3 regions of the Azoarcus sp. KH32C genome follow, and region 2 is predicted to be linked to each of the others. Evidence: riboswitches for the same ligand, from Rfam matches in the RefSeq annotation. Region 2 holds a riboswitch; each other region holds the start of a gene.
The links. Region 2 has a riboswitch for cyclic di-GMP ahead of AZKH_RS17065 (hypothetical protein). Riboswitches for the same ligand answer to the same signal wherever they lie in the genome.

Region 1: another riboswitch for cyclic di-GMP. It lies ahead of AZKH_RS06725 (hypothetical protein); the one in region 2 lies ahead of AZKH_RS17065 (hypothetical protein).
Region 3: another riboswitch for cyclic di-GMP. It lies ahead of AZKH_RS06990 (M10 family metallopeptidase C-terminal domain-containing protein); the one in region 2 lies ahead of AZKH_RS17065 (hypothetical protein).

Annotation. Positions count from the first base shown of each region.
Region 1 covers NC_020516.1:1,504,810-1,508,081, reverse strand. Annotated here, with positions in the region: gene AZKH_RS06730 (SWIM zinc finger domain-containing protein) at 1-1,056, opposite strand, end outside; cyclic di-GMP riboswitch class I at 1,318-1,402, shown strand; gene AZKH_RS06725 (hypothetical protein) at 1,470-2,000, shown strand; gene AZKH_RS06720 (endonuclease/exonuclease/phosphatase family protein) at 2,285-3,247, shown strand; gene AZKH_RS06715 (UPF0149 family protein) at 3,244-3,272, shown strand, end outside.
Region 2 covers NC_020516.1:3,833,344-3,836,615, forward strand. Annotated here, with positions in the region: gene AZKH_RS26995 (S8 family peptidase) at 1-1,664, shown strand, start outside; cyclic di-GMP riboswitch class I at 1,729-1,817, shown strand; gene AZKH_RS17065 (hypothetical protein) at 1,891-2,547, shown strand; gene miaA (tRNA (adenosine(37)-N6)-dimethylallyltransferase MiaA) at 2,653-3,272, shown strand, end outside.
Region 3 covers NC_020516.1:1,573,780-1,577,051, forward strand. Annotated here, with positions in the region: gene AZKH_RS06985 (AlpA family transcriptional regulator) at 216-485, opposite strand; gene AZKH_RS27970 (helix-turn-helix transcriptional regulator) at 542-793, opposite strand; cyclic di-GMP riboswitch class I at 1,128-1,218, shown strand; gene AZKH_RS06990 (M10 family metallopeptidase C-terminal domain-containing protein) at 1,291-3,272, shown strand, end outside.

The sequences.
Region 1 (3,272 bases), 2.3 Mb from region 2:
GTATCTCCCGGGGTGCGAGCGATTCTTTGCCTTCACTCGGACCATCGCATCGATATCACCGGAAAGCGCCACCAAGCTTTCCATTGCGTCCTCGACGCGGTGACGACGCGATTCCCAAACACCGCGGTAGTCTGCTGGGGTCAATGCAGGCAGCTCAGTCCACGCCTTCTCTACTCTTTCCCGGTAGGCGGCCAATCCCTCCTTTCCGAGAGCCTCCACGTAGTCCGGCAGAATCTCGGAGAACGTGTCCCACTCCCCGTTCATCTGGAATTCGAACAGTCTGCGGGCCAGTGCGACTGGTTCTGGCCTCAGAACGCTACACGCAGAGAGATGGACCCGCTGCAAACGTTTGATGGCAGGAATGACTTCGCCGTTGGAGTCGTCAATCTGCTGCAAAGCCTCTTCGGCATCGGCAATGGCTTCCTCGATAAGTTCGACGAGCCCAACGCTCCCGAACTCGATGCGCCGCTCCAGCAGCTCAGCGAGGTCGTCGAGCCGATACGCGTAGCTTGCGGCCTCGCGCCAGTCGAGGAAACCGTGGGTGTCAGTGGCCTGTTTCACGACTGCCCGCAGGCCGTTGAGGTCCGAACTGGAGTTCGCCCTTGCCGCCATCACAAGCTTGTCGCGAAGCAGTTCGTCCCGGCCGACCGCTTCCAGCAAGAGCGCGCGCAGAGCAACCTCGTCGAGCGTGGCGAGGTAAGCCGCAATCTGCTCGTCCTCAGTCTGCGCCCGCTCGGCCGGCGTGGTCCTCGAGTGGTCGGACGCCCCCTCCCCGCTGCTCGCGAGCCACGCCATGGCGACCGCCACGACATGTTTGCAGAAACCGCCATCCTGCCCGACAGGGCAGTCGCATGCGAACTCCAGTTCCCCGCTGTCCGTTGCGTACAGTTCGACGTGGTAGCGGTGCGTGCCCTCGACATCAGCCTGAAGGACGTCGTCGCGTTCCTCAAGCGTCGTCACCCTCCCGTCACGAAAGTAAGTTTCGCCACGGCTGAAGGTACGCGCATCTGCGCACTCATCGAGGAGCTCAAGAGTCAGGATGTCTTGCAGGGCCATGTCCGGAATGTGCGTGGGGCGAGGCATTCATTATTACTGCGATGCTGCGTGCCGACGAGCCCCACCGTCGAGGCACATTCAGGCGACTTCGAATCGTTACCCACGACTTACACCCTTCCGCATCGGCGAATAATGCGACTCGACAGCAGGAATATTGACGCAAATCAATGCCGCCATAGGCGGCTGTTTAGCGCAACCTCTTCCATTGAAATCTGCATGCAAAAGTTATTGGCAACAGTACCCGTTCCGGATAGCATGCCCACTGTAAAAGGGCAAACCGCGCGGAAACGGCGGGACGCAAAGCTACTGGACTAACGCGTGAAGCTATGTTCGCAGGGCTGCCGCCGCCAATTATGGCGGGCATACCCTGCATTCATCCTTCACTTCATTTGTAGCATACGAGGAGAATGTCAGTGAGCACCGAAAAGGAAAATACTTACGACCCCACTGAGGCCATACCGCCCGGTCTCGCTGCCGGCGTTCTCGTGGGTATCTGGTTCGCCGCAAACATCGATGGTCGAGCAGACTGCATGCGGCGATTTGACCTGCAACCGCACGCAGCAATTTGCTTGCTGATTATGACCACCGAAACTGTTACCTCGGGCGACGGTATCGCCCAAAAACTTTCGCTCTTCGGTTACCGATATTTTTCTCGACGGGAGGCTCTCATCGTCGCTGAGGAGGGTCTGTATTCTTTAAAGGAAAACGGCTACATCAGACTAGATGCGCGCGGCAAACGGGAGCTTAAAGAAAACGACCATCACACATGGGGCCTCGGGGATATCCAGTGGCTTTTAACTGCAAAGGGAGCTAAGACAATTGTGGCTTCATATTGCGCATGCAAGGGCCTCGATTCGTCGCATCAGGCTCAGGCTGTAAAGGACATTCTTGCCGCAAATAAGAAGGCTGTCGCAGATTTTAGAATGAAGCAAAAAGAGTCCTGATAGCATATCCAGCAGACTCTGCATGCAATCCTCCTCGTGGGGCACGCAGGGGCCTGCTGATGCCGCGGCGTGCCGTTACGTGCCGATAGGCGGCACAGCAGGATATAGCTATCGCCGAGGAGGTTTAGGGCCGAGGTGGCACCGTGTCGTCCATCTCCACTGCGCTCAACGTGCGCACGACACCTCGGCGCCGCTGAGCATTCCGGCGAACCGATGGAAATGAAGGACAAGAGCGGAACCGGCGCTGTCTCCCTCCACAAACCCGCGCCTTTCCGCGCAGCACGATGAATGTCAAACGGCTCGACCTCAACTTCTTGACCCGCTATCGCGCCGATGGCGCCATGGTCGGCCTCCTTGCCAGTGTTGCCGGCTCGCTCACCGCACCTCTTACAGCCGTCCTGTCTGACAGTACTACCCGCGTTGCCTGGCTCGTTGACCTCGCCGCTCACTGGCAGTGGTTGTACCTCGCCGTCGGAGTCTTGTGCGGAGCCGTACTGCTCTGGCGCAGGAAGCATGGTTGGGCAATCCCCGCTCTCGCGGCCCTCTTCGTGAGTGGCGCGTGGCCCGGCCCGCGCGCAGACACCCTCTCACCCAGCGGGACGCAGACACTCACGGTGGTCAGCGCAAACATCCATGTCGGAAGCTCAGACACGACGCCACTCCTAAATTGGGTCGAGAGCATCCACGCCGACGTCGTCGTCATCCAGGAAGTCTCGCCGACCGTAGCACCACAACTCCAACGCTGGGACGACTTCCCCTTCCGCATCATCACGCCGGATGAGAGTCCATTCGGTCTGGCCATCCTGTCGCGATACCCGCTGCTCAACACCGACTCACGCGAAACAGAAGTGCAGCCGCTCCACATTCGGACCCACATTTCGTGGCAGGGACAGACCATCGCGCTTGCCGGGATTCACCCCATGCCCCCAATCAGCCCCGAGCACCATTTCCGTCGCGCCCAGCTGCTCGAGGCCGAAGCTGAATGGGCCGCAGAGACCGAACTCCCGTCCATGGTTGTCGGCGACTTCAACGCGACCCCGTGGTCGTCGGTAATGGCAAGCCTCAATGCGACGGGACTGCGGCGCGCAACGGGGCTCGCGCCCACGTGGCCCGCCGCTTTGCCGCTGATTCCCATCGACCAAGTGCTCGTGACAGCGGATTGGTATGTCAGTGAGAGCGGCGTCGGCCCAAGCATCGGGTCCGACCATCGGCCCGTCTACGCACGAATCTCAAAGCAGTCTCGGTGATTTTTGAAAGGCATTTTTCGTCTGC
Region 2 (3,272 bases):
AGGCCGTCAAGGCCGACAAGCTGGTCTTGGCCGCGGCGGGCAACACCGGCGGCGAATCGCCGCTGTGGCCAGCACGTTATGCGAAGGAAGGCTGGGCGAAGGGCCAGATCGTCGCAGTCGGCGCGGCGGATGCCGACAACCGGATTGCGAGCTTTTCGAACCGCGCCGGCGATACCGCCAACTGGTTCCTCGTCGCGCCCGGCGTGAATGTGGCCTCGTCTTGGACCGACGGCAGCTACATCTTCGCCAGCGGCACCTCGATCTCCACCGCGGTGGCGTCGGGCGCCGCTGCGCTCCTCGAAGGGGCGTGGCCCCAGCTCAAGGCAGGACAGGTCGCAGCCATCCTCCTGGAGACCGCCACGGATCTCGGCGAGCCGGGTGTCGATCCGGTGTATGGCAGAGGGCTCCTGAACGTACAACGCGCCATGCAGCCTGCCGGCGAACTCGCCATCCCGGTAAGCAAAGCCGCACGAAAAGGCTCGACGAAACGCTTCGGCGGCACCGCCAGCGTCGCCGTCACTGCCTCCGTCGCAACCTGGAGCGGCCTGCGCGCGGCGGCCCGCGCCGGCCTCTTCCAGGGCATCGTGGTCGACGCCTTCAACCGTGACTTCACCGCCGACCTCGGCGCCGGCATCCGCCCACCTTCGCGCGAAAGCATCGCCGATGTGCTCGCTGCAGCCGGGCATCCGCTGCAGGTGACCGAGCAACAACTCCCCGATGGCTCGCGGCTGCTGGCCGTTTCCGATGCGGCCCTGACGCGGGTCCAAACCCCCGTCGACGCCCCCCGCCTCGTCGCGAGCAGCGTCGTCCTCCGGCTCGCGAATGGCAGCGAGGTCGCGTTTGCCTCCGGCACACTCGCCGGCAGCTACTTCGGCCTCGCATCGGCGGGGCCGCGCCTCGACAACCCGTGGCTCGGCCTCGCCCGCCCTTCGACGCAACTGGCCTTCGGCACGGCGTTCGGAAAACTGCGCGTTCGCAGCGGCGTGCTTGCCTCGGGCGAATCGCCGAGCACGTCGAACTCGGCCGCTCCCGCGGCCGCTCCTCCGATAGCCGCCAACCGGCCAGGCGGACGGGCCGCGATCGGCGAGCTCGAATACGCCCTGACCGACAACACCTCGGCCGGACTGCAATGGATCCAGGTCAGCGAGGCAAGGTCCTTCCTCGGCGCGACCTCGGGCGACGCGATGGGCTTGGACGGCGCCCGTACCCGCAGCGTCGGCGCGTGGGCAAGCCATCGTCTCACCGGCAGTGTGACGGTGGCCGGCCAGTATTCGGTCGCGCGCAGCGACGGGCAGGGCAAGGGCCTGATACGCGCTTTCGACAGCGTACGCGCCAATGCCTTCGCGTTCGCGCTGATCGGCCGCGGCGCTCTCGTCGACGACGACCACCTCACACTGACGTTTTCGAGCCCGATGCGCATCAACGCCGGCAGCGGACGTCTCAGCGTACCGGTCGATGTCAACGCGGACGGGGAACCGATATTCGAATCGCGTCGCATCGCGCTCGCCAGCACCCATCGCGAACTGCGTCTCGGAATTGACTATGGCATACCCCTTCCGCGTACATCGAGCCTCAGTCTGACTTTCGATCTGCGTCAGAATGCCGACCATATAGCCGGCCGGCAAGACGCAGGCATCGCGGTGATTTTCCGTCGTAATTTCTGATACTTAGCGCACAAAATCGGACCAAAATCGATTGACACAAATGCGTACATTCATGCAAAAATAGCTCGGTCAAGGGCACACCCGTCGAAAGACGGGGCCGCAAAGCCACCGGGTTAAATCCTCCAGCGAGGACAGACCAGCGGGGCTGCCGATTGGTGAGTCGATCTGCTCGCGTTTTTTCGTGCAAGGCACTCTTGGCGTTTGATGCAACACCAAGAGGCCCGGAATGCACAGTCTGAAGTTGATCGCGCTCCTCGTTACCGGGGCTCTCTCCGCTCCCGTCGCGGCACAATCCTTTCTCCCCCTGGCATTCCCTCTTCACGCGCAAGCGGCTGCAAGCGGCCACTTCGACCTCTCCATCACGCACGACACTTCCGTCGGACTGCAATGGGGCCGCACGCCCAAACACGGGTCCGGTCCGGCCGCCGTTTCCGGCGCACCGATCAGCTTCGGCGGCGGACAGCCGCGCAGCGCGGCCGCCTGGGCAAGCCACCAGGTCAGCGAAAACTGGATGGTCGGCGCCCAGTATTGCGTCCCCCTCGCCGCCACGGTGACGGTGAGCGGCGTAAGCCCGACCATAGACGTCGTTCGCAACGGATCCTTCGCATTCGGCGTGGTCGGCCGCAACACCTTGGTCGAAAACGATCGCCTGGCGATCACGATTTCCCGCCCCGTTCCCGGCACTCCCAGCACCGGCGCCCTGTTCGACGGCCTGACGCCGGTGGTCGCCGACGCCATCTCGCTGCGGGTCGGCCTCGACTACGGCATCCCGCTGTCGCGCGCTTCGAGCCTCACCTGGGTGCTCGACCTGAACCACCGCTCGCCGCAGCAGCCGACCGAAACCGACTCCCGCGCCGCCGTCATCCTGCGCGTCCACTTCTGACGACTTCCGGGACATTCCCCATCGCGGATTTATTCACTCCCGCAACGAGCGGGAAGCCGCGGCCGTCGCTATCATGGCGGCCACTTCCGCCCTCTCAGCGTCCCGATGCATCCCCCGGCAATCCTTCTCCTCGGCCCCACCGCAAGCGGCAAGACCGCCTCGTCGCTCGCGCTCGCCCAGACCCTGCCGATCGAAATCGTCAGCGTCGATTCCGCCCTCGTCTATCGCGATATGGACATCGGCACCGCGAAACCGAGCGCCGACGAACGCGCGCAGTGCCCGCACCACCTGATCGACGTCGTCTCGCCCGAGGAGAACTATTCCGCCGCGCGCTTCCGTGCCGATGCGCTGGCGCTGATGCACGACATCACCGCACGCGGACGCATTCCGGTCCTCGCCGGCGGCACCATGCTCTACTTCAAGGCACTGCGCGACGGCCTGTCGGATCTCCCGTCGGCCGACGCCGAGCTGCGCCGGCAGATCGACGCCGAAGCCGCCGAGCGCGGCTGGCCGGCGATGCATGCCGAACTCGCGCGCCTCGACCCCGACGCCGCCACGCGCCTCGAGCCCAACGACGGCCACCGCATCCAGCGCGCGCTCGAAATCGTCCGCCTCACCGGCCGCCCGGTCGCCGACAGCTACGCGCAGCGCGAAGACGACGACGTCCCCTTCCGCCTGCTCACGATCGCGCTGGTGCCGTCGGACCGCGCGGTCCTGCATCGGCG
Region 3 (3,272 bases), 2.3 Mb from region 2:
GGGAGAAGCAGGTGCCGCAGCGTGGGACAGCGCGTCCCACATCCACTGACCGGCGACTGCACTAACCGCCCGCCAGACGAAGCAGTGAAGGCAAGGGTTTGCGCGGACGGCCGGGCTTGCGTCCCGCCGTCGTCACCGTGTTCTCGCTCTGGCGTTCGGTTGGATACGGTGCTGTCGCTCCGCGAACGCCGTTTTCCATGTCGGGATTGAGGCGCTCATCCAGCCATCGATAGAGGACGGCGCGGACGGCCGGGCTTGCGTCCCGCCGTCGTCACCGTGTTCTCGCTCTGGCGTTCGGTTGGATACGGTGCTGTCGCTCCGCGAACGCCGTTTTCCATGTCGGGATTGAGGCGCTCATCCAGCCATCGATAGAGGACGTCGGGCCGCCAATACACGCGGCGCCCGCCGGTCGCGTGAGGGCGGGGCATCTGCCCGTTGGCGACCCAATTTTCGATGGTGCGCTTCCGCAGGGTGGGCAGCTGCATGCGGCTTCTCCGGAGACAGGCCCGACGGGCCGGGCCTATTACATATAGCGAGCGGCTCAGGCAGCCGCACTCAGTCGCGCAATGTCGCTGGCCCGCCAGCAGGTGATTCGGGTGCCGAGCTTCACGGGTGCCGGGAAGCGGCCGGACTTTACGCCCGCCCACCACGTCGACTTGGATACGGGGACCACGCGTAGAACGTCGGGGAGCCGAAGCAGCGGTTCGGGATGTTGCGGTAGAATCATGTCAGTAGTCTCGAAAGCGCCCTCGGCGGCTTGTCCTGCGCATCTCAATAGCGGTTGTCCTGTCATCGGCTGCGTTGCAGTGTGGGCTTGCTGCGTGCAGTAGCGTCCGACAGGAATCAAGATACCGAGGGTCGCGGCGCGGCCCCAAATTTGGCGGTTTTGGCGGCGGGTTGGCGTCAGGGTCGCAGCGTGAGACTTTTGTGGCGTTGGGCAGAATCGCGGGCAGAACGCGCAGTCGGCCTTAAAAGTTATCAGAAAATTCAAATAGTTATTGGCTTGTTGTTCATATCAGGACATCATGAACATGCCGGTCTAAAGCCGGCAGCCCAGGACGCTGCAAGTCCGTTAATTCCCCCGGTGGGGGCTGAGTAAATTCGCCAACGGCATGTTATAGTCGGCGGAATTTTTATGGCAAACGGGTGGGAAACCCCCGGACGCAAAGCCGCGGACCCTTCCCCTGATCGCTCAGGGCGGGTGGCCGGGTTGCCTGCCCCTTCGTTTCACACATCGGCAATCCTTCCCATCTTCCGTCGTGCTATGCGCACATTTGGACAGGACAGGGAATGGCACTTCCATCGTGGACGAACCAGCAAGTCATCGACCAACTCGTATCCGGCCAGAGCTGGTCCGGCACCACGATCACCTACGCGTTTCCGACAACGTCCAGCGGAATCTACGGCTCCTCCGAGGCGACGGGCTTCCAGGACCTCAATGCGACCGAGCAGGCTTATGCCGAACTGGCCCTGACCGCTTGGAATGACCTGATCGCCGTGAATTTCGCCCGTACGACGAGTTCGGCGTCGAACATCGAGTTCGGGATGAGCAGCACCGGCGTGGATTACGCCCACACCTATTTCCCGACCACCGGCAGCGTCTGGTTCAACGTCACCGAGAGCACTCTGACCTCGCCCGAAATCGGCAAGTACGGCTTCGAAACCTATGTGCACGAGATCGGCCATTCTCTGGGCCTGGATCACATGGGTGACTACAACGGCGCCGGAACCTGGACGCCGTCGAGCTACCAGGACAGCACCGTCTACTCCGTGATGTCGTATTTCGGGCCCTCGATGGGAACCGGGTCCGATGGCGGCGAAGGGCTGGTGGCGTGGGCGGACTGGGTCGGCGCCGATGGCAGGACCTATTCGCCGCAGACTCCCATGCTCAATGACGTCATGGCGATCCAGACGATCTACGGCGCGGATACGACGACCCGCACCGGCGACACGACATATGGCTTCGGCTCCAACGTCGTCGGGCCGATGGCATCAATATTCGATTTCTCGATCAACCATAACCCGATCCTTACGATCTACGATGCCGGCGGCAACGACACGCTCGATCTGACCGGCTGGACGACCGACAGCGTCGTCAATCTGGCGCCGGGATCGTATTCGTCGTGCAACGACATGACGTACAACATCGCCATCGCGTACTCGACCAATATTGAGAACACAGTGTGTGGCGCCGGCGCGGATACCGTCACGGGCAACAGCCTCGCCAACGGCTTGGACGGCGGTGCGGGCAACGACAGCCTGTACGGCCTCGACGGCAACGACGACCTGACCGGCGGGGCCGGCAACGACTATATCGACGGGGGCGCGGGAACCGACTGGGCCTTCTTCTCGGGCTCCATCGCGAGCTACACCGTCACCTACAATTCGGGTAGCCACAGTTTCACCTTCTCGAGCGATGTCACGGGCGTCGACACCATCGTGGGGATTGAATATTTCGCCTTCGCGGGGGACGTGACCCGGTCAGCGAGCGACTATACGGGACAGGCTGCCGCCGAAATTCCCGTCGTCTCGCTGGCGAGCGATGCCGTTTCGCAGTTCGAAGGCGATGGGGGAACGGTGCTCTATACCTTCACAGCGAGCCTCAGCGTCGCTGCCGAGACGACACAAACGGTGGGCTGGAGCGTGGCCGGGTACGGCGCGGACTCGGCCGACGGCGGTGATTTCAGCGGCGCGACGAGCGGAACGCTGACCTTTGCGCCGGGAGAGACGCAGCACACCTTCACGGTTTCGGTCCTGGGCGATCTCACGGTCGAGAGCGACGAGTCCTTTGCCGTCACCCTTTCGGCGCCCTCATCGGGACTGCAACTGGGCGACGCAACGATCAGCGCAATCGTCCTCAACGACGATGTCGCGATCCAGTCCGACGATTATCCGCTGGACATCAGCACGACGGGTAATGTGGACGTGAATGGCGCGGCCCAGGCCGGCGTGATCGAAACCGCCAACGACGGCGACCTCTTCGGCCTCAACGTCGTCGCGGGTACCACCTACGTCTTTTCGCTCGAGCGGACGAGCGGCAATCTCGACCCGTTTCTGGAGTTGCGCGGGTCGAACGGAGTGCTGCTTGCCTATAACGACGATGCACACGGGACGCTCAATTCGGAGATCCGCTACACGGCGGTCCAAAGTGGCACCTTGTACCTCGCCGCCTTCGATGCGTTCGACGGCACCGGCAGCTACGCGCTCGAGGCGACGACCTTGCCGGGCGTGACGGTGAATGGCGACGATGCGGTCAACAAGCTGGTCGGAAC